3 regions of the Pedobacter sp. A2324 genome follow, and region 2 is predicted to be linked to each of the others. Evidence: riboswitches for the same ligand, from Rfam matches in the RefSeq annotation. Region 2 holds a riboswitch; each other region holds the start of a gene.
The links. Region 2 has a riboswitch for S-adenosylmethionine ahead of AC570I_RS16665 (O-acetylhomoserine aminocarboxypropyltransferase/cysteine synthase family protein). Riboswitches for the same ligand answer to the same signal wherever they lie in the genome.
Positions count from the first base shown of each region.

Region 1: linked by a shared signal. The riboswitch ahead of AC570I_RS11295 (SusC/RagA family TonB-linked outer membrane protein) and the one ahead of AC570I_RS16665 (O-acetylhomoserine aminocarboxypropyltransferase/cysteine synthase family protein) in region 2 are both predicted to bind S-adenosylmethionine.
Region 3: linked by a shared signal. The riboswitch ahead of metH (methionine synthase) and the one ahead of AC570I_RS16665 (O-acetylhomoserine aminocarboxypropyltransferase/cysteine synthase family protein) in region 2 are both predicted to bind S-adenosylmethionine.

Region 1 covers NZ_JCASSK010000003.1:458,821-465,467, reverse strand. Annotated here, with positions in the region: gene AC570I_RS11310 (TonB-dependent receptor domain-containing protein) at 1-471, shown strand, start outside; gene AC570I_RS11305 (glycoside hydrolase family 43 protein) at 579-1,628, opposite strand; gene AC570I_RS11300 (peroxiredoxin family protein) at 1,744-3,009, opposite strand; SAM riboswitch class I at 3,143-3,247, shown strand; gene AC570I_RS11295 (SusC/RagA family TonB-linked outer membrane protein) at 3,600-6,647, shown strand, end outside.
Region 2 covers NZ_JCASSK010000005.1:356,714-363,360, reverse strand. Annotated here, with positions in the region: gene ku (non-homologous end joining protein Ku) at 1-196, opposite strand, end outside; gene AC570I_RS16675 (glycosyltransferase family 4 protein) at 337-2,607, shown strand; gene AC570I_RS16670 (hypothetical protein) at 2,660-3,667, opposite strand; SAM riboswitch class I at 3,881-3,991, shown strand; gene AC570I_RS16665 (O-acetylhomoserine aminocarboxypropyltransferase/cysteine synthase family protein) at 4,278-5,609, shown strand; gene AC570I_RS16660 (homoserine O-acetyltransferase family protein) at 5,637-6,647, shown strand, end outside.
Region 3 covers NZ_JCASSK010000002.1:583,683-590,329, forward strand. Annotated here, with positions in the region: gene AC570I_RS07630 (S41 family peptidase) at 1-1,337, opposite strand, end outside; gene murQ (N-acetylmuramic acid 6-phosphate etherase) at 1,528-2,334, shown strand; gene AC570I_RS07640 (hypothetical protein) at 2,414-2,980, shown strand; gene AC570I_RS07645 (Bax inhibitor-1/YccA family protein) at 3,020-3,763, shown strand; SAM riboswitch class I at 3,879-3,984, shown strand; gene metH (methionine synthase) at 4,156-6,647, shown strand, end outside.

The sequences.
Region 1 (6,647 bases), on a different contig from region 2:
AAATGGTGGAATTTCCAAAATAATTTCAGTGTTTATTACAGTAAATTCAACGATCCGAATCTCGAAGGTGCAGCTTACAGTGCAGGCAAGGTTGCTTTTAATGTGTATAGCTCAAGTTCTTTTACTTTGCCTAAGGATTTTTCTTTTGAAATAAATTTTTGGTTGAATAGCCCGCGGATATCTGGTGTAGAAAGAACAACCATTACACAATACGCGCTAAATGCCGGAATGCAGAAATCCATGTTAGATAAAAAACTTAAACTGAGATTGAGTATGGATGATATTTTCTTAACCAATTACTGGGCAGGAAGCCTGGTGTACCAGAATGTTAATATGAATGTCGTTAACCATTATACCAGCCGACGAGCGAACCTGAGCATTAGCTACAATTTCGGAAACCAAAATGTGAAATCAGCAAGATCCAGAAGCACCGCAACCGATGATATCAAAAACAGGGCAGGAGGGAATTGATATCATGGTTATCTGAGGGTTAAATGATAATGGAAGGAATAGGCAAAAAGCTTACGGAGAAATAACATCATTCAGGTGGAAGATAATCAAAGCCTGAATTAATACCCTTATTTCCAGTAATCCGCAAGTTTTTCAGCCTCTTTTTTAGTTAAATGGATTACTGCTCCATGCTTTGGCGAGGGGAAATTTGTAGACCTCATTACTCCTTCGTTAAAACGACCCAGATTTTTGAAGTTAACAAAATCAGCTGTTTCGCTGAAGCCAAAATTGTGAGGGTTAATCCGGTAAATGTCGTAAATCAGCAACCATTTTTGCTGACCGATAATTTTATACACCGTAGGTGCTTCGCAGCCTTTGTCCTCCGGATCGTACCATTTATCGTCATATTGATAACCCGAATTGATTGTGCTGGAAACGGCCTGTTTCACCCCTGAAGTTCCATCATGAGGAACATAAAACATATGATACTTATTGCCAACTTTGGTAATGTCGGCATCGATGTAAGAGACATCTTTCGGATAGCTGAACAACAATTTAGGTGGAGTATCCAAACCTTTAAAATCCTTATTCATGTAAGAATAGTACACTTTATCTTTTCCGTTGCCAAAACGCATGGTGAAGTAAATCATCATTTTTTTCTGAGCTTCATCATAAATAAGCTCAGGCGCCCATGCGCAGCCAATATCAGCAAGTTCAGGAAAGGCCTGGTCTACTCTTAGAACCTGATGAGTCCAATGAATGAGGTCTTTTGACTTCATTAAAACCAAGCCACGGTTATTTCCCCAGCCGTATTTCTTTCCATCACGTTCCCATTCGGTACTTCTGTAGCCTTGCTTTTGAGCATATATGTGAAGGTCGGTTAGAGCCAGATAAAACATGCCATCCGGTCCGCGGCAGATGTAGGGATCGCGTATGCCCTTTTGCTCGGCAATGGTATCTCCGGCAATAATAGGCTTCGCCTGGTTAATATCGGTAAAACTATAACCGTCTTTACTTAGTGCCATGTAAAGGCCATGCGTATCGTCCTTGAAATAGACCATCAGATAGGCTGACATATCTTTTTCTGTAGGAATCTTTTGCTTTTTCTGTGCCTTTGCCATGGCGAAAAAGAAAATCATCAAGGAGGAGATAAATATTAATTTATACTGAAACTTCATTTGGTTCTATGTTGGTTAGAAATTGAAGTCCAAAATAACCAATAATCGTCAATTCAACGATTATTGGTCAGGAATATTTTATGTTAACCTTTACAGACGGGAACTTTAATGCAGGCTATTGTTTTAATAAGGCATCTATTTCCCCGTTAAATTCCTTTACAAATTCGGTATAGTACTTTCCGGTAGCCGGGCCACTGTATCCGGTATGGATCTGAGCAACCTCACCTTTTTTATTAATGATAATGGTAGTTGGAAATGATAAAAAGTTCTTTAAGGCGGGCAATGATTCTGCAACAAGTTGTTTATCCGGTTTCCCCGCGATAACCTGATCATATTCAATTCCAAACTTTTCACGAAACCGGCTTAAAGCTGTACGGACATATGCCGAATCGAGTTGTCTCTCATAGTGAATGCCTATAATTTCGACACCACGTTTACGGTTTTCTTTATACCAGGGTGCCAGGAAAGTTGCCTCGTCAACACAGTTGGGGCACCAGGTACCTGTTATGGTCAAAATCACAACTTTATTCTTGAACTTTTCATCATTAAGCGATATTTTTTTTCCATTCACATCAGGCAAAGAGAAATTAAGGGTTTTGTAACCATCTTTCAAAAATGTCAGTTTAGTTGCATCCGGTAAAGCCGCATTTTCATTTTTTATACCGTCAAAGGGTACGTTGCCACGTGCCGTAACAATCTCCCCATTGATGCTGCCCTCCTTTGTAAAAGTACCTTTGTAAAATGAGGGTCCCGATCCGATAAAGCTGGATAAATAAAATTTGTCGCCATCCACAACACCCTCCAGGTAACGCGAATCGCCTGTGATACGTAGAAATGTCCCGGTAAGTTTATTGCCTTGTTGTTTAAACAGGCCTACAACCTTTTCAGGATCTCCATTTGGCGATTTAAATGTCACATCGTAAGTTCCGGAAAAATCACCCGAGGCAGGTTTTCCGTCTGTTTTAAAACGATAGTTTTCACCCTTCCTGGCCGCTAAGACCGTCGGTTTCCCTGTACGATCTTGTTTTCTCAACACTCCGATCAACGAATCACCTTCCAGTTTTAACGCAAATTCGTTATCAAACTGGTTTAATTTAACCAAAACAGAATCTCCGGTCTGTGTTACAACACCTCCTTCGAAATGCTCGTCGGCATTTAAAAATACGAGATGTGCAGGGCCGCCATTTTTTGAACTGATCTCAAAATTAAAGGGTACCTCTACATCAGGCTTAATCTTAAAAACGCCCCTCCATTTGCCTGGTAATGAAAAAGTATTTGATTTTACACTTTTAGCATCCTTTTTTATACTGGTTTGTGCCTTTATAAGGCTTGCTGAGGATAAAAGAGATAAGGATAGAAATGCAACAGTTTTAATATTCATAATCGTGGGTGAATCTAAGGATTCAGGGCAAAGGTAACGATCTCAAGAGCTAAGAAGAAATTTTTTAAATAAATTCTAGGGATTTTATAGTCTATTCAATTATTGTACTATCTTTGCGCCAGTTATTTTAAAATACTTATCAAGAAAGGTGGAGGGAATGGCCCCGTGAAACCTTAGCAACCCGCCGTAGCTGGAAAAGGTGCTAATTCCATCCCAAAGTTTTTGGGGTAGTTAAGTCAGTTGATTGCAAATATGTATGATAATATATTGTAGCACTTCTGATTTAAGGAAGTGCTTTTTCATTTGGCAGTATTGCAATGTTGAGCGGTATTAAATCACAATAAAAAAGAAACGATGAAAAAAACTAACGAGCAGGCACCCTATCAAATTACCCACTTTAAAAAATACCTAAAGCTATCGCGAATGTGTAGCAGCGGTTGCTGAGACGCTAAAAAAGAAACGTAATCAGCGTTTCCTGTCTCAAATTAAATGTCATTTATTATTGTGTTAAAATTCGCCCAAAAGCGAAGTGGAATGGCTTTGCCCGGATTTTGACAATTTTTAAACTAATCATTAATCATATCTTATTTATGTTCAAGAAAATTAAGCTGTCTGCAATACTTTTTTTGCTACTGCTTTCACAGATCTCCCGTGCACAAAATATCACGGTTTCGGGTATTGTAAAAAGTGCATCAGGTCAAACATTGCCTGGGGTATCAGTTGTGGTAAAAGGAGCCAAAGAAGCGGCTACGACCAATAACAACGGATCATTTACCATTTCTGCAAATCCGAAAAGTATATTGTTAATCTCTTACATTGGATTTGATACCAAAGAGGTTGAGATCACAGAAAACACAAAAAATTTAGCAATTATTTTAACTGAAAGCAGTAACGCGCTGGATGAGGTAGTGGTCACTGCCCTGGGTATTTCGCGTGAAAAAAAATCTCTGGGTTATGCCGTTCAGGAGCTAAAGGGACAGAGCCTTACTGAAGCCCGGGAAAGTAATCTCGTAAATGCGCTGGCCGGAAAAGTAGCAGGGGTCAGGATCACGAATAGCCAGGGTGATATGGGTTCTTCCAGAGTAGTTATCCGTGGGGAAACATCCATCTCCGGAAATAACCAGCCATTGTTTGTAGTTGATGGCATTCCGGTGGATAATTCACAGTTAAGCGGTGCCGGCGCGAGGGATTATGCCAATACCATTTCTGATATCAACTCAAATGATATTGAGTCGATCAGTGTGTTAAAGGGCCCCAATGCTGCGGCACTATACGGCTCGCGGGCTGCGGCGGGAGTGATTATCATTAAAACAAAAACCGGAAAATCGAAAAAAGGATTGGGTGTTACCTTCAATTCAAATGCAGTAATCGAAACCTTATTAACCTTACCTAAGTATCAGGATGTTTTCGGACAAGGGTCTGAGGGTAGGTTCAGTTATGTTGATGGTAAAGGTGCAGGGATTAATGATGGAGTAGATGAGAGTTGGGGACCTAGAATGGATGGCCGGCTGATTCCTCAGTTTTTCTCTAAGGGGGTAGCCGTACCCTTCGAAGCGCATCCAGACAATGTTCGCGATTTCTTTGAAACCGGTTATTCGCTTTCAAATGGTATTGCTGTAGAAGATGCAAGTGAGAAATTTAACTATCGCCTGTCTTACAATAACCTGAAGCAGGTTGGTGTAATCCCGAATTCAGGACAAGGCAAAAACTCACTTACGTTAAATACTACCCTAAATATCACACCTAAACTTAGCCTTACCGGAAATGTAAACTACAATATGTTGAATGCAGATAATTTGCCTGGAACCGGCGGCTCACGATCAACCAGTACCATGTTGCAGTTTACCTGGTTCGGCAGGCAGGTTGATATCAACCGCCTGAAAAATTACCTGGATGAAAATGGAAATACATTCAACTGGAACAACAGCTATTATAGTAATCCGTATTGGGTTGCCTACGAAAATACCGTATCACAACGTAGAAATAGAATTATCGGAAGTGTGGGCTTAAAATATGCCATTATAGATGGTTTGAATTTTAACTTCCGGTCAGGAACAGATTATTATAACGATCGCCGTAAAGTCAAAATCGCTTACGGTACAAATGGTACACCTTTCGGATCTTATACAGAAAGCGCATACACGGTTAGTGAAAGCAATACGGATGCTACCCTTAGTTATGATAAAAAACTTAATGATGATTTCAGCATTGAAACCCTCGTAGGTACCAATATTCGGTCGAGATTTACCGAACAGAATGATCAGAGTGCGCCCAGGCTGGCGGTAGCTGGTTTATACACCCTTTCTAATTCTCGTGATCCCCTAACTTCTTCAAACAGTTATACAGATTTTAAAACCTATGGCATTTACGGATCTGCCCAGGTTGCATTCAGAAATTACCTGTTTGTAAATGCAACTGCAAGAAATGACTGGTCGTCTACGCTTCCGACACAAAACAGGTCTTACTTTTATCCTTCATTCAACGGAAGTTTATTGCTCACTGAAGCTTTTGATATTAAAAGTGACTTATTAGACTACGCCAAAATCCGCGGGGGATGGTCTAAAGTGGGTAAAGATGCTTCGCCATACCTACTAATAAATACGTATACTTTTGGGGCTCCTTTCGGTACAAGTCCTCAACTCATTCCATCAGCAACAGATTTGAACCCGGATTTAAAGCCAGAAACTACTTCTTCATCAGAGCTTGGCTTAGAGGCGGTATTATTCAACAAACGCCTGCGCTTTGATTTAGGCGTATATAATAGTAACAGTTTCAACCAGATTTTAAGCGTAGATGTAAGTGCGAGTACCGGTTTCAGATCTAAATTACTTAATGCAGGGAAGATCAATAACAAAGGGATTGAAGTGCAGCTGGGGGTAACGCCAGTGAAGAAAGCTTTTACCTGGGATATTGATGTAAATTACGCTGCGAACAGAAGTAAGGTCATTGAACTTGATCAAAGCGGATTGTTGCAAACCTATGTTGTGGCAACAAACTCTGCTCAGGTTATTGCTGCGGTAGGTCAGCCGTATGGTGCACTGTTTGGTAATGCTTTCCTGAGAGATGGAAATGGCAATATCGTAGTAAATGCCACGGGCGCACCGCAAACCGATCCAACTAAAAAGGTTTTAGGTAAGTACACTCCTGACTGGATAGGGGGAATTTCGAATACCTTCAGCTATAAGGGCTTTAGTTTGGGCGTATTAATTGATGCCAGTTTTGGTGGATCAATTTATAACGGTACCTATGCAACCGGAACGTACACTGGTGTACTTGCTTCTACTTTGCCAGGTAGGGCAGCAGAATTTGGCGGGATTTCATATTACTATCCCGGCAACCTTAAAGCCAATGGAACTGTTAGGCTGGCAGCAGGCACTGCTGCACCTGCAGGTGTAACGGTTTACGATGATGGAATCATCTTCGATGGTGTTACTGCTGACGGAAAGAAAAATGAAAAAATACTTCCTGCCCAAACTTATTACAAATCGTTTAGAACCATTGATGAAGCCAATATTTTCGACGCATCATACGTAAAGCTTCGTGAAATTAAACTTACCTATAACCTGCCTGCGAAATGGCTTCGTCCATTGAGCCTGCAAGGTGTATCTGTCGCTTTAGTTGGAAGAAACCTGGCTATA
Region 2 (6,647 bases):
GAAAGTAACCCTTTACAATTTTATCAAAAGGAACCTCTTTGTGGGTTTTCTCGTTTACCCGCTGGAATCTGATCTTTTCATGATCGCGTTCATCCAACATGTCCAAATCCAGATGACTACCCTGTACACCGGAAAATAATTTAACCGGAATATTTACCAAACCAAAGCCAATTGAACCTTTCCAAATCGATCTCATGAGCTAATATATTTAAATGTGCATGAATAACATGTACTTAAAACATATTGTTTTACTCTTATTTTGATTAAAAAGCGTATTTTAAAACCATTTACCCAATAAATATGTTATTAATGTGCATTTAATCTATAAAAGTACATATGAAGATCGCCTATATTTCCACCTACCCGCCACGTGAATGTGGATTAGCCACATTTAATCAGAATTTAGTTAATGCTTTAAGTTTAAATCCTTCCTATGAAGCCAGCGAAAGTTTTGTTGTTGCATTGAACGAATCTGAAAGTCTTGATGAACATGCATACCCGGAAGAAGTTAAATTTGTAATCAGACAACAGAATCAACAGGATTATATAGAAGCCGCAGATTTTATCAATAACAGTCAGATTGATACCTGTATCATCGAACATGAATTTGGTATATATGGTGGCAATAGCGGCGTATTTTTATTGTCGTTTATCAACAGATTGAAGAAGCCATTTATTACGGTTTTACATACGGTTTTAAAAGAACCGAATTTTATGCAGCAAACTATTATCAAAGAAATTGCTGCAAAATCCTCGAAAATAGTGGTGATGAGTAAAAAGGCAGTTTTATTCCTGACTAGCATCTATCAGATTCCGAAAACTGCTATTAAATTAATTGAGCACGGCGTTCCGGATTTAGAACCGTTAATGGATAATGAAGTTTCACGAAGCGAGTTATTTAAAGGAAGGAAAGTGCTATTTACTTTTGGTCTAATCAGCCGAAATAAAGGCCTGGAAACTGTTATTAAAGCCCTTCCAAGTATCGTCCAGCAACATCCAGAAGTATTATATGTGATTCTCGGCAACACACATCCAGGGGTGGTAAGGCACAATGGAGAAGAATACCGCGATAGCCTTAAAACACTTGCTAAAGATCTGGGAGTAGAGAAAAACATCGCTTTTGTTAATAAATTTGTATCTGAGGATGAATTACATCAATACCTTACCGCTTGTTATCTGTACATTACCCCTTACTTAAATGAGGCACAAATTACCAGCGGAACTTTATCATATGCGGTTGGTGCCGGTGCAGCTGTTGTTTCTACACCATACTGGCATGCACAGGAATTACTTGCAGATGATAGAGGGAGATTGTTTGACTTTAAAAATGATAAGCAGCTTGCCGAAATCCTGAAGGAACTGTTGAATGACGAACAAAAGCACCTTAAACTGAAAAATAACGCCTACCAATATGGCTTGAATTTACGTTGGCCACAAATTGGAAATGTATATTTGGAAACACTTGAAAGTGCACTTACAGATGACAGGAAACCTAAGCGTTCCATCCCTCCTATTATCGATGTGGAAAGAATGCCTGCATTGAACCTGAACCATATTTCATTGCTAACAGATGATACCGGGATCATTCAGCATGCACGTTTTGGCATTCCCAATTTGAAAGAGGGATATTGTATAGATGACAATGCAAGGGCGTTAATTATGACGTTGATGGCCTACGAGCAAGATAAAAACCAAAAGGCTGTGAAACTAATGCCTGTATATCTGAGTTTTATCCAGTATATGCAGTGTGAAGATGGTAATTTTAGAAATTTTTTAAGTTTCAATCGAAATTACCTGGATGAAGTGGGCTCTGAGGATTCTTTTGGAAGAACAATCTGGTCGCTGGGATACCTGATATCTGCAGCTCCAAATAATTCTTACCGGGAGTTCGGAAGGGAATTATTCTCGCACTCCATTATGCATTTTAAGGATCTGAAATATTTGCGTGGCATGGCGAATACCATTATAGGATTGGCTCATTATTTATCTGTACACCGAGGCGATGAGTTGCTAATCGGAGAAATAAACAGATTGGCAAATTCTTTGAAAGAAGCCTACGCTAAAAATAAAGATGGAGAATGGCATTGGTATGAAGATATCCTGACTTATGATAATGCCATTCTGCCACTGGCACTTTTATATCATTCGGAAGCTACTGGTGATGTTGAATCTTATCGTATTGCAATGGAAAGTATTGCTTTCTTAAATACTTTTTCATTTGAAAACGGATATTTAAATCCGGTCGGCAATGCCGGTTGGATGAAAAAACATGGTAAAAATCCAATCTACGATCAGCAGGCAATTGAAACCATGGCGATGGTACTACTTTACGCAAAAACTTTTGAGATCACCAAAGATGATCAGTATTTAAGCTTCATGCACACCAGTTATGAATGGTTTCTAGGCAATAATAGTTTACACATCCCTTTATATGACTTTGAAACAAATGGCTGTGCTGATGGTCTTCAATTCAATAGCGTAAATAGAAATCAGGGAGCAGAGAGTACACTGGCTTACTTTATATCTCACCTGGCGGTGTTAAAAGCAGCTGAATCAGAATACCAAACGCTGTCTTCCCCCCTGGTAGAGCAAGGGAAAGTTAGTTAAAAGAATATTACTATTTAAGCCTGTCTCGCCTACGTAAGACAGGCTTTTTTATTTATTTTGGTTTGCAGGCTGTGTTTATTCTGATTGAATAATCTGCATTTAATGGCTCGTTTGTTTGAGCCAGTCGCTGTGACCCTGTATTCGCAGGGCAGGCAATGTCGCCCGCTGCATCATATATAATTTTCTGCCCATTTGCCATTAGCTCTTTAGGTACATATACCTGAACTTTTGTGATTGCATATCCTGAGGGAAAATATCGAATATAATATCCATCCGGATGTTTTGTCCAGATACCGCTTGGGACGTCGGATCTGGGAGGCGCCATACCTGCAACAATTGCATATTTCTCCAGATCGGCATAGGTATAGTTGCCAGATGAAACCAGTTGGCGAATGTTATTTTCTGCCTCAAAAACGGTGCGAACACCCGATGGAAGCTGATCTTTTGCTTTTTCCATCACATCAAAAGGCAATATCCCGAGTGCTCCACCCTCTAATTGGGTAAGCTGCTTTGTGCTGAGCAGTTGAAGTGCGGTAACTTTTACCGATCCCGAGTAGTCAGCAAACATAGTTCTGGCGATGATAGTCCATAACAGTGACTGAATATCATGTTGGTTTACCTCAGGATGTTTTTCTGCGCTTTTCAAAATGGCTACAACAACTTCTTCTTTTGGTCCTAGTACAGGTGCAAACATGTATCCATCGCCTTTTGATGGTGCAAATGTTCCTGCTTTCAAGCAATAGCTTTTATTGGTCATCTCATAAAAGCCTTCGCATAAAACGTATCCTCCTTCAGAATTTTTTGGCAATAAATATAAAGGTTGAAATTTTACCCCTGAGTTGAACTCCGGCAATTTTTCCCCTTCCCTATCTACATCTTCAAAAGAAGTTGTAATTGCTGCAGGTTGCTTTAATAGCTGATCTACGCCCAAAGCTTTAGCACCTTTAGCAGCTCCCATTTGTAACAACTTGTCTTTTAAACCACCGAACTGAGCATTAGATTTACTGAATCCTGCCACCATAAAGAGGATGGTAAAACAAATATTTTTAGTGTTTTTCATAATGAATAGATTATAGGTAACACAAACATAGTATTTTAACTATTAATTTTTTGTTAACACTGGAACAGTGAGGTTGAAAGCACCTCAACAATCTGCAACTGATCATATGAATGAATAATTTTCAGAATTTAATTTTGTCATTTAATTTTTAATTCTGATATTTGAAATATTATTTGGCAGACGAGCTAAATAAAAGTCAATCTTAATCGGATTGATTTATAAAGAAGTGGCGAGAGACTGGCTCAGAGACCCACTGGCAACCCTCAGAAAGAGAAGGTGCCAATTCCAGACCAATTAACATGGTGTTATTTGGAAATATAAATTTTAACTGATGAAAACATTATATCTTCAATCGCAGGGCGAATCTAAGTTAAGTAAATCATACATTACCGCTTTCTCTTTGCTTTGCAGTACCCCTAGAATGAGTACTTGTATGTGCTGTTGCATGCAGTAAGTTTATAAATCTTCCCTTTTTGTATCTGTTTCAAACTGGAAGGTCCTGGCATACCAGGATACGCAACCTGACTGGATTAAGCATAATGATCTTTACTGATCAAATCATTATCCACCTCCTTTAAATTAAATACTCACTCATTCAAACAATTCAGAAATGTCAACTCCATATAAATTCGAAACATTACAAATTCACGCAGGACAGGAAATAGATCCGACAACCGGGTCCAGAGCTGTTCCTATCTATCAAACCACCTCTTACGGTTTTAAAAGTGCCGAGCATGGTGCTAACTTATTTGCGTTAAAAGAATTTGGTAATATCTACAGCAGGATTATGAATCCGACTAACGATGTTTTTGAAAAACGTATTGCCGCATTAGAGGGAGGCGTTGCCGCTTTAGCGGTAGCATCCGGCCAGGCAGCGCAGTTTATTGCATTGAATAATATTTTGGAAGCTGGCGATAGCCTGGTTTCCTCATCACATATCTACGGTGGCACCTACAACCAGTTTAAGATTGCTTTTAAACGCCTGGGAATCCAGGTAGACTTTGCTAATCCAGACAGACCTGAAGAATTCGAAGAAAAAATTACGGAAAAGACAAAAGCAATTTATTTAGAAACCATTGGTAATCCTGCATTCAGTGTGCCTGATTTCGAACAAATTGCCGCAATAGCTAGAAAATATGAATTACCTTTGGTCGTTGATAATACCTTTGGAGCCGCAGGCTATCTATTTAAACCTTTGGAGCATGGTGCAAATATCGTGGTCGAATCTGCCACTAAATGGATAGGCGGACATGGGACAAGTATTGGCGGAGTGATTATAGACGGAGGTAATTATAACTGGGGGAATGGAAAATTTCCTCAGTTCAGTGAGCCATCCGAAGGATATCATGGCTTGGTTTTCAGCGATGTGTTTGGTGTTGATGGTCCATTTGGAAATATTCAGTTCATCATCCGTGCACGCGTAGAAGGACTAAGAGATCTTGGTCCGGCGCTTTCCCCATTTAATTCATTTCTTCTTTTACAAGGTCTGGAAACATTGTCCCTTCGTGTTCAGCGGCATGTTGATAATGCCCTTGAACTGGCTATATGGCTGGAAAACCATCCTGCAGTTAAAGAAGTCTCCTACCCCGGCCTGCCTAGCAGCAAATACAATAATCTGGCAAAAAAATACCTGAGTAATGGTTTTGGCGCAGTTTTATCTTTCGAGCTAAACGGATCAAAGGAAACGGCAACAGCATTAATTAATAGTTTAAAGCTGGTTACACACCTTGCTAATGTTGGCGATGCCAAAACGCTAATTATTCAGCCCTCAGCCACTACCCATCAACAATTACGTGAAGAAGAACAGTTAGCCGCGGGGGTTAAACCTAATGCCCTAAGGATTTCTGTAGGTATTGAACACATCGACGATATCAAATCTGATTTTGAACAGGCATTTGCTGCGATAAACATCAATTTATCATCTGATTCATTACAGGCCTAGTTAAAGTTTCTCATATCACATTTTACAATGAGCACAGTTTCAACATATCATTACGACAAAGCATTCAAATTAGAAAACGGCAAGAAAATCCGGAATCTGCAAATCGCTTATCAAACTTATGGCAAATTAAACAGCAATAAGGATAATGTCATCTGGGTTTGCCATGCATTAACAGCTAATGCCGATGTTTTTGAATGGTGGGAAGGCTTGTTTGGTCAAAACGCCTTGTTTAATCCGAATGACCACTACATCATTTGCGCCAACGTATTGGGTTCCAACTATGGCACCACAAACCCGCTAAGTATAAACCCTTCCACCGGATTACCATATTATCTGTCATTTCCGCAGTTTACCATCAGGGACTTTGTATCAGCACATCAGTTACTTGCTTTACACCTGGGCATCGAAGATATTAAACTCCTAATCGGGGGCTCGCTGGGCGGACAGCAATCCGTAGAATGGGCCATTTCTGAACCCGCTAGAATGGAGAACCTGATTTTGGTTGCCACAAACGCAGTGCATTCTCCCTGGGGAATTGCTTTCAATGAAAGTCAGCGCCTGGCCATTACCAGCGATAGGACCTTTTATGCTAATCAGCCGGGCGGTGGCTTGAAAGGGTTAAAAACAGCAAGGAGTATTGCATTACTGAGCTATAGAACCTATAATGCATATGGAAGTACACAGGTTGAAAGTGTAAATGAGAAAACCGATCACTTCCGTGCATCATCTTACCAGAATTACCAGGGTGAAAAATTAACCAACCGCTTTAATGCCTATAGCTATTACTATCTCACAAAGGCAATGGACAGCCACAATGTTGGGCGCAACAGGAAGAGTATCGCTGAAGCATTGAAACAAATCAAATCAAACACCTTAGTAATCGGTATCGAGAACGACTTTTTGTTTCCGATTTCTGAGCAAAAATACCTGGCTGATCATATTGAAAATGCGGAGTTCGCCGCCATCAGTTCTCAATATGGACATGACGGCTTTTTAATTGAAACAAATGCCTTAACCAATATCATCGGGACATTTATT
Region 3 (6,647 bases), on a different contig from region 2:
AATACGTAATCTGAAAGGATTTTTTTACTCACCAGACTGGCATAAAACTTATTGTATCCTGTGGTATCAAGCTTAACAAAAACATCAGGCTGAATGCCGCCACTTATTTTAACTTTCCTGCTCTGTTGAACAGTTACACCTTCCGTCTTTTCAACCGAATCCTGAAAAGAAGTCCGATCGCCGGTTAGCTCACCGTCCATCATGCGTTCATCCAGCTCATGTTTGTAAGCATCATAGCCCTTTTTATATGATTTCTGAATACTCTTTCCTGAAGGGGTGTAATAACGTGCAATGGTTAAGTTTAATGCCGAACCATCTCCGAAAGAAAACTGCTCCTGAACAAGCCCTTTTCCGAAAGACCGGCGCCCAACAATAATACCCCTTCCTAAATCCTGAATTGCTCCGGCAACAATTTCACTTGCCGAGGCCGTATTTTCATTAATCAGAATCGCAAGTTTTCCATTTTGAAAAGCACCATTACCGGTAGAGAAATAATCCGTACGTGGCTCATGCTTACCCTGGGTATAAACAATCAGCTTGTTTTCAGGCAAAAACTGATCTGCTAAGCCCGTTGCTGCAGAAAAGTATCCTCCTCCATTATCCCGTAAATCAAGGATAAGTTTTTTCATGCCCTTTGCCTTGAGGTTATTGGCTGCTGTAGAAAAATCACTATCTGTATTTGCACCAAACTTACTGATGCGAACATAACCTGTTTCAGCATTGATCATATAAGCAGCATCAATACTACTGATATTCACCTTACCCCTAGTAACCATCAACCGGCTAGGGGTCTGTGTACCATTATGAATTAATGTTACCCCAACACCACTTCCAGCCCTGCCTCTGAAGCGTCCCGAAAGCTGTTCTTTTGGCAAATTCCTTCCGCTTACTACTGTGCTGTCTATGCTTAGAATTTTATCCCCCAGTTTAATTCCAGCCTGAAAGGCCGGGCCATCTTTCACCACACCTGTAACCATCATGGTATCATTAAGCATATAGTACTCGATCCCTACACCTTCGAAATTCCCCTCCAGATTGTCGGTCATATCCTGGGCATCTGATGGAGGAAGATAAACGCTATGCGGATCTAACTGATGTAAAACACTATCGATTGGCAAATTCTGAAGAGAATCGGTGTTGATATCGTCAACATAATTTTTGTTGATGATGTGAAGAATTTCATCAAGCTTACCATCGGTGTTACTGGCCAGCTGCGGACTCCTTTTTACACCGAAACCCTGATCCTTAATGAATTTGATACCCAATACCATGCCCACTATTAAAATCACAGAATAGCTTAAGGCAATCAGTATGTTCGTACGGGTATTCTTTTTCATTGGCGCTACTGCAAATTTATGAAAATAAGCGGCTTGATATATTTTTTAACCGCATTTTCACACCTTTTGTTTATAATTTTTAATATAAATTAACCCACCCCTTACATTGTTAGAATTAGCAACCACATATTTTTGAATTTTTAAGCACAGTTTTAGAAAGAATTTACCGAATTTTATCAAAATTAAATTTATGAACAGAGTTACCGAGCAGGAATCTAACTATAACCACATCGATAAAATGTCGGTTTTGGAAGTATTGCAGGGCATTAATAACGAAGATAAAACGGTAGCTTATGCCGTTGAAAAATCTTTGCCTCAAATAGAAAAACTGACTACCGCTGTAGCCGATAAAATGAAAAAAGGTGGCCGCCTGTTTTACATAGGAGCCGGAACGAGTGGTCGTTTAGGTGTTGTCGATGCTTCTGAATGTCCTCCAACTTATGGCGTTCCATTCGACTGGGTAGTTGGTATTATTGCAGGAGGTGATTCGGCGATCAGGAAAGCTGTCGAATTTGCCGAAGATGATGCTGAACAAGCCTGGAAAGATCTTCAGGAATTTGGCATTAATGATAAAGATTGCCTTGTAGGATTAGCTGCATCAGGAACCACCCCATATGTAATTGGTGGTCTAAATACAGCAAGAAAGAATGGTATTTTAACGGGTTGCATTGTGTGCAATACCGGCGGACCAATTGCAGCAGAATCTGACTTCCCTGTAGAAGTGGTTGTAGGACCTGAATTTATTACCGGCTCAACAAGAATGAAATCAGGCACAGCACAAAAACTCGTTTTAAACATGCTGAGTACTACGGTTATGGTCCAGCTTGGCCGTGTGGTTGGCAATAAAATGGTCGATATGCAGTTAACAAACCATAAACTGGTTGATCGCGGAACGCAAATGGTAGCTGATGAATTAAATATTGATTACAACGAAGCCGCTGATCTTTTAAATAAATATGGAAGTGTTAGAAAAGCTGTAGAAGCCGGACAACTCTAGGAAATGAGTGAAAAAGGATGATTGAATTGAAACTTAAACATTCACTCACTCAAAATTCAATCATTCAATAATTTGAAACATGCACGAGATAGAGCCTTATTACCAATGGAGAGATGACTATATCTCCGCCGAAGATGAACGTTCGCCTTTTTACAATACTGAATATTCTGAGTTTCATTTCGATAAACAGATTTACAACTTTCTGCTTCACCCGCAATGGGATGAATTCGGATCCAACACACTGTATATGAAGGTGCTGTATGCCGATTACGACAGGGCGTACGCCATTATCGAATTTATTGGGGAATGGAATGACGCCATCAATAACGACATCATGCTTTTAAAGCGCGACATACTGGAACTGATGATGGATGAAGGTATTAATAAATTCATCCTGATCGGGGAGAATGTGTTAAACTTCCACGCCTCAGATGACAGCTATTACGAAGAGTGGTTTCAGGAAGTGGAAGATGGCTGGATTGTTGGGATAAACTTTCAGGACCATGTCATTGCAGAGTTCCGGGATAATAGCATCGATTATTATATTAACTTTGGCGGAGCCTTGAATAATATGCCATGGCGAACACTAAAACCCCTTCAGTTCTTCAAGAAAGTTGAAGAATTGCTGACAAAAAGATTAAACTAAAATATTAACTTTATACTGTTTAAATACACATAAAACAAAATGGAACAACAAAATTATCAATATCAGGACAACAGCGTTTTCGTTCAGGAGAAATCTGTTTCAAAAAAATTCTTTGCTAATGTTTTCTTATGGATGTTTGTGGCGTTGGTTTTATCAACACTTTCCGCCTTCTACATTTCAAACACAGAAAGCGCATTAAGATTACTGATTAACTTTGAAACCGGTCAGAGAACGGCTTTAGGCTTTGTAGCGATGTTTGCGCCCCTTGGTTTAGTTTTATTGATGGGAGCGGGCTTTAGCCGCTTATCTTATGGCGCTTTACTGGGTGTTTTCGCCTTATTCTCAGTTTTGCTGGGTGTGAGCTTAAGCTTTATTCTATTGGTTTACACAGGCACATCTGTTATCTCATGCTTTGGAGCTGCTGCGGTAATTTTCGGAATTATGGCAGTATTGGGGTATACCACGGAGGTTGATTTAACTAAATTCGGTCCAATCCTAATGGTAGGTGTTGCAGGCTTGTTTATTGCCGGGATAGCTAATCTATTTATCAAAAGCGAACAGTTTAGTTTGATTATGGCATTTGTGGGTGTTGCAGTTTTCACTGCATTGACTGCATACGACGTTCAGAAAATCAAGCAGATCGGAATGGGCCTTGAACAAAGTGGTGAAGCAATCCCTTCTTCCGATACCAAAAAATTAGCCATAATGGCCGCATTAAACTTATACCTTGACTTTATTAACATCTTCCTGTTCTTATTAAGAATTTTCGGAAGCAGAAAATAAGCTCGCCAACAGAACAATATTCTAAAGGCCGTGCAGATTTGCATGGCCTTTGTAATTTTATTTGGCTAGTATCCAATAAATTTTGGAAATGATGCCGCTTTGTTGCATTTTTGTACGCTTATTAAGAAAGACGGAGGGATTAGACCCAACGAAGTCTTAGCAACCTGTGTCCACACAAGGTGCTAAATTCTATCCCGGTTTTAATCGGGGACAGATAAGTTTTAGGAAGGACGATTCCCGCGCCAACTTTTTGAATAAGCATTTTGAGTATCAGGTATAAAGTATCAAGTATAAAGACAATTTTGCCTTATATTTTTTGCCCAATATCTGCAGTTAGGTCGTTCGTCAGTTAGTCCTGACACCCGATACCAGCTACTTGCTACTATAAAACAATGAACATTAGAGAAGAATTAGAAAAGCGTATTCTGGTAATCGATGGGGCAATGGGCACCATGATTCAGCGCTATACATTAACAGAAGAGGATTTTAGAGGGGAACGGTTTCAAAATCATCCATGCGATGTAAAAGGCAATAACGACTTGCTCAACATTACCCGTCCGGATATTATTAAAGCGATACATCTTGAATACTTGAGTGCTGGTGCCGACATTATCGAAACCAACACTTTTAGTACACAAAGAATCTCCATGGCCGATTACCAGATGGAAGACCTTTCATATGAACTCAGTTACGAAGGTGCCCGGATTGCTAAAGAGGCGACCAGCGAATTTATGGCCGCCAACCCCGACCGCAAATGTTTCGTTGCCGGTGCAATCGGCCCAACCAACCGTACCCTGTCCATGTCGCCAAATGTAAACGACCCGGGTTACAGGGCCATTTATTTCGATGAACTCGAAGCAGCCTACTATGAGCAGGTTCGCGGACTGGTAGACGGAGGTTCTGACGTACTGTTAATCGAAACTATTTTCGATACTTTAAACGCAAAAGTGGCCATTGTTGCCATTAAAAAATATGAAGAAATCATCGGCCGGAAACTGGAAATTATGATTTCCGGAACCATTACCGATGCCTCAGGAAGAACTTTATCAGGTCAAACTGCCGAAGCATTCCTCAATTCAGTAATGCATGCAAAACCATTAAGCATTGGTTTTAACTGTGCGCTTGGCGCTAAAGAAATGCGTCCGCATATTGAAGAACTTGCAAATAAGGCAGGTTGCTATGTTTCCGCCTATCCAAATGCCGGTTTGCCAAACGAATTTGGGGCTTATGATGAGCAGCCACACGAAACAGCACACCTGGTGGACGATTTCATTACCTCCGGGTTTGTCAACATCGTAGGCGGTTGCTGTGGCACTACACCCGATCATATTGGCTGCATCGCTAAAAATGCACAAAAAGCAAAACCCAGGAAACTTCCTGTAATTGAACCCGTGATGCGCCTCAGCGGTCTGGAGCCGGTTACCATCAAGCCAGACAGCATTTTTGTAAACGTAGGCGAGAGAACCAACATTACCGGATCACCAAAGTTTTCAAAACTCATTTTAGGCGGTGATTATGAAGCGGCCCTTGCTGTTGCCTTACAACAGGTTGAAGGTGGCGCCCAGGTAATCGACGTCAACATGGATGAAGGAATGTTGGATTCAGAAGCGGCGATGACTAAGTTTCTGAACCTGATCGCCTCTGAACCTGATATCGCCAAACTGCCGATCATGGTCGATTCTTCCAAATGGTCGGTAATCGAAAATGGCCTGAAATGTTTGCAGGGCAAAGGAATAGTAAACTCCATTTCATTAAAGGAAGGTGAAGAGAAATTCCGTGAAAGCGCGCAGAAAATTATGAAATATGGTGCTGCAGTAGTGGTAATGGCTTTTGATGAACAAGGTCAGGCCGACAACTACGAACGCCGGGTAGAAATTTGCAAACGCAGCTATGATATTCTGGTTAGCGAAATTGGCTTCCCACCAGAAGACATCATTTTTGACCCGAATATCTTAACCGTTGCAACAGGTTTAGAAGAACATAACAACTATGCAGTTGACTTTATAAATGCCACACGGTGGATTAAACAAAACCTTCCTCATGCCAAGGTAAGCGGTGGAGTTTCGAACATATCCTTCTCTTTCAGGGGAAACAATGTTGTCCGCGAAGCCATGCACTCCGCTTTCCTTTACCACGCCATTCAGGCCGGACTGGACATGGGAATTGTAAATGCAGGTATGCTCGAAGTTTATCAGGAAATCCCAGCCGAACTATTGGAACGGGTAGAGGATGTACTGCTTAACCGCAGAGACGATGCAACTGAACGTTTGGTAGAATATGCCGACACGGTTAAATCAAAAGGCAAAGAAATTGTAAAGGACGAAGAATGGAGAAAAGGGACCGTAGAAGAAAGGTTATCTCACTCACTGGTAAAAGGCCTCGTAGAATACCTCGATGATGACGTTGAAGAAGCCCGTCAGAAATATGCCCGCCCAATCCAGGTAATTGAAGGCCCGTTAATGGACGGGATGAATATCGTCGGAGATTTATTCGGTGCCGGAAAAATGTTCTTACCTCAGGTGGTGAAATCCGCAAGGGTAATGAAAAAAGCAGTAGCCTACCTCTTGCCTTTTATTGAGCAAGAAAAACTGGATAACCCAGATCAAAATCAAAGTTCTTCTGCCGGAAGGGTTTTAATGGCAACCGTAAAAGGCGATGTACACGACATTGGAAAAAACATTGTTGGCGTAGTACTGGCTTGTAATAACTTTGAAATTATAGATATGGGCGTAATGGTGCCCGCACAAGACATCATTAAAAAGGCAAAAGAAATAAATGCCGATATTATTGGCTTGAGTGGACTTATTACCCCTTCATTGGATGAAATGGTTCACTTTGCCAAAGAAATGGAGCGGGAAGGCTTTACTATTCCGTTAATTCTGGG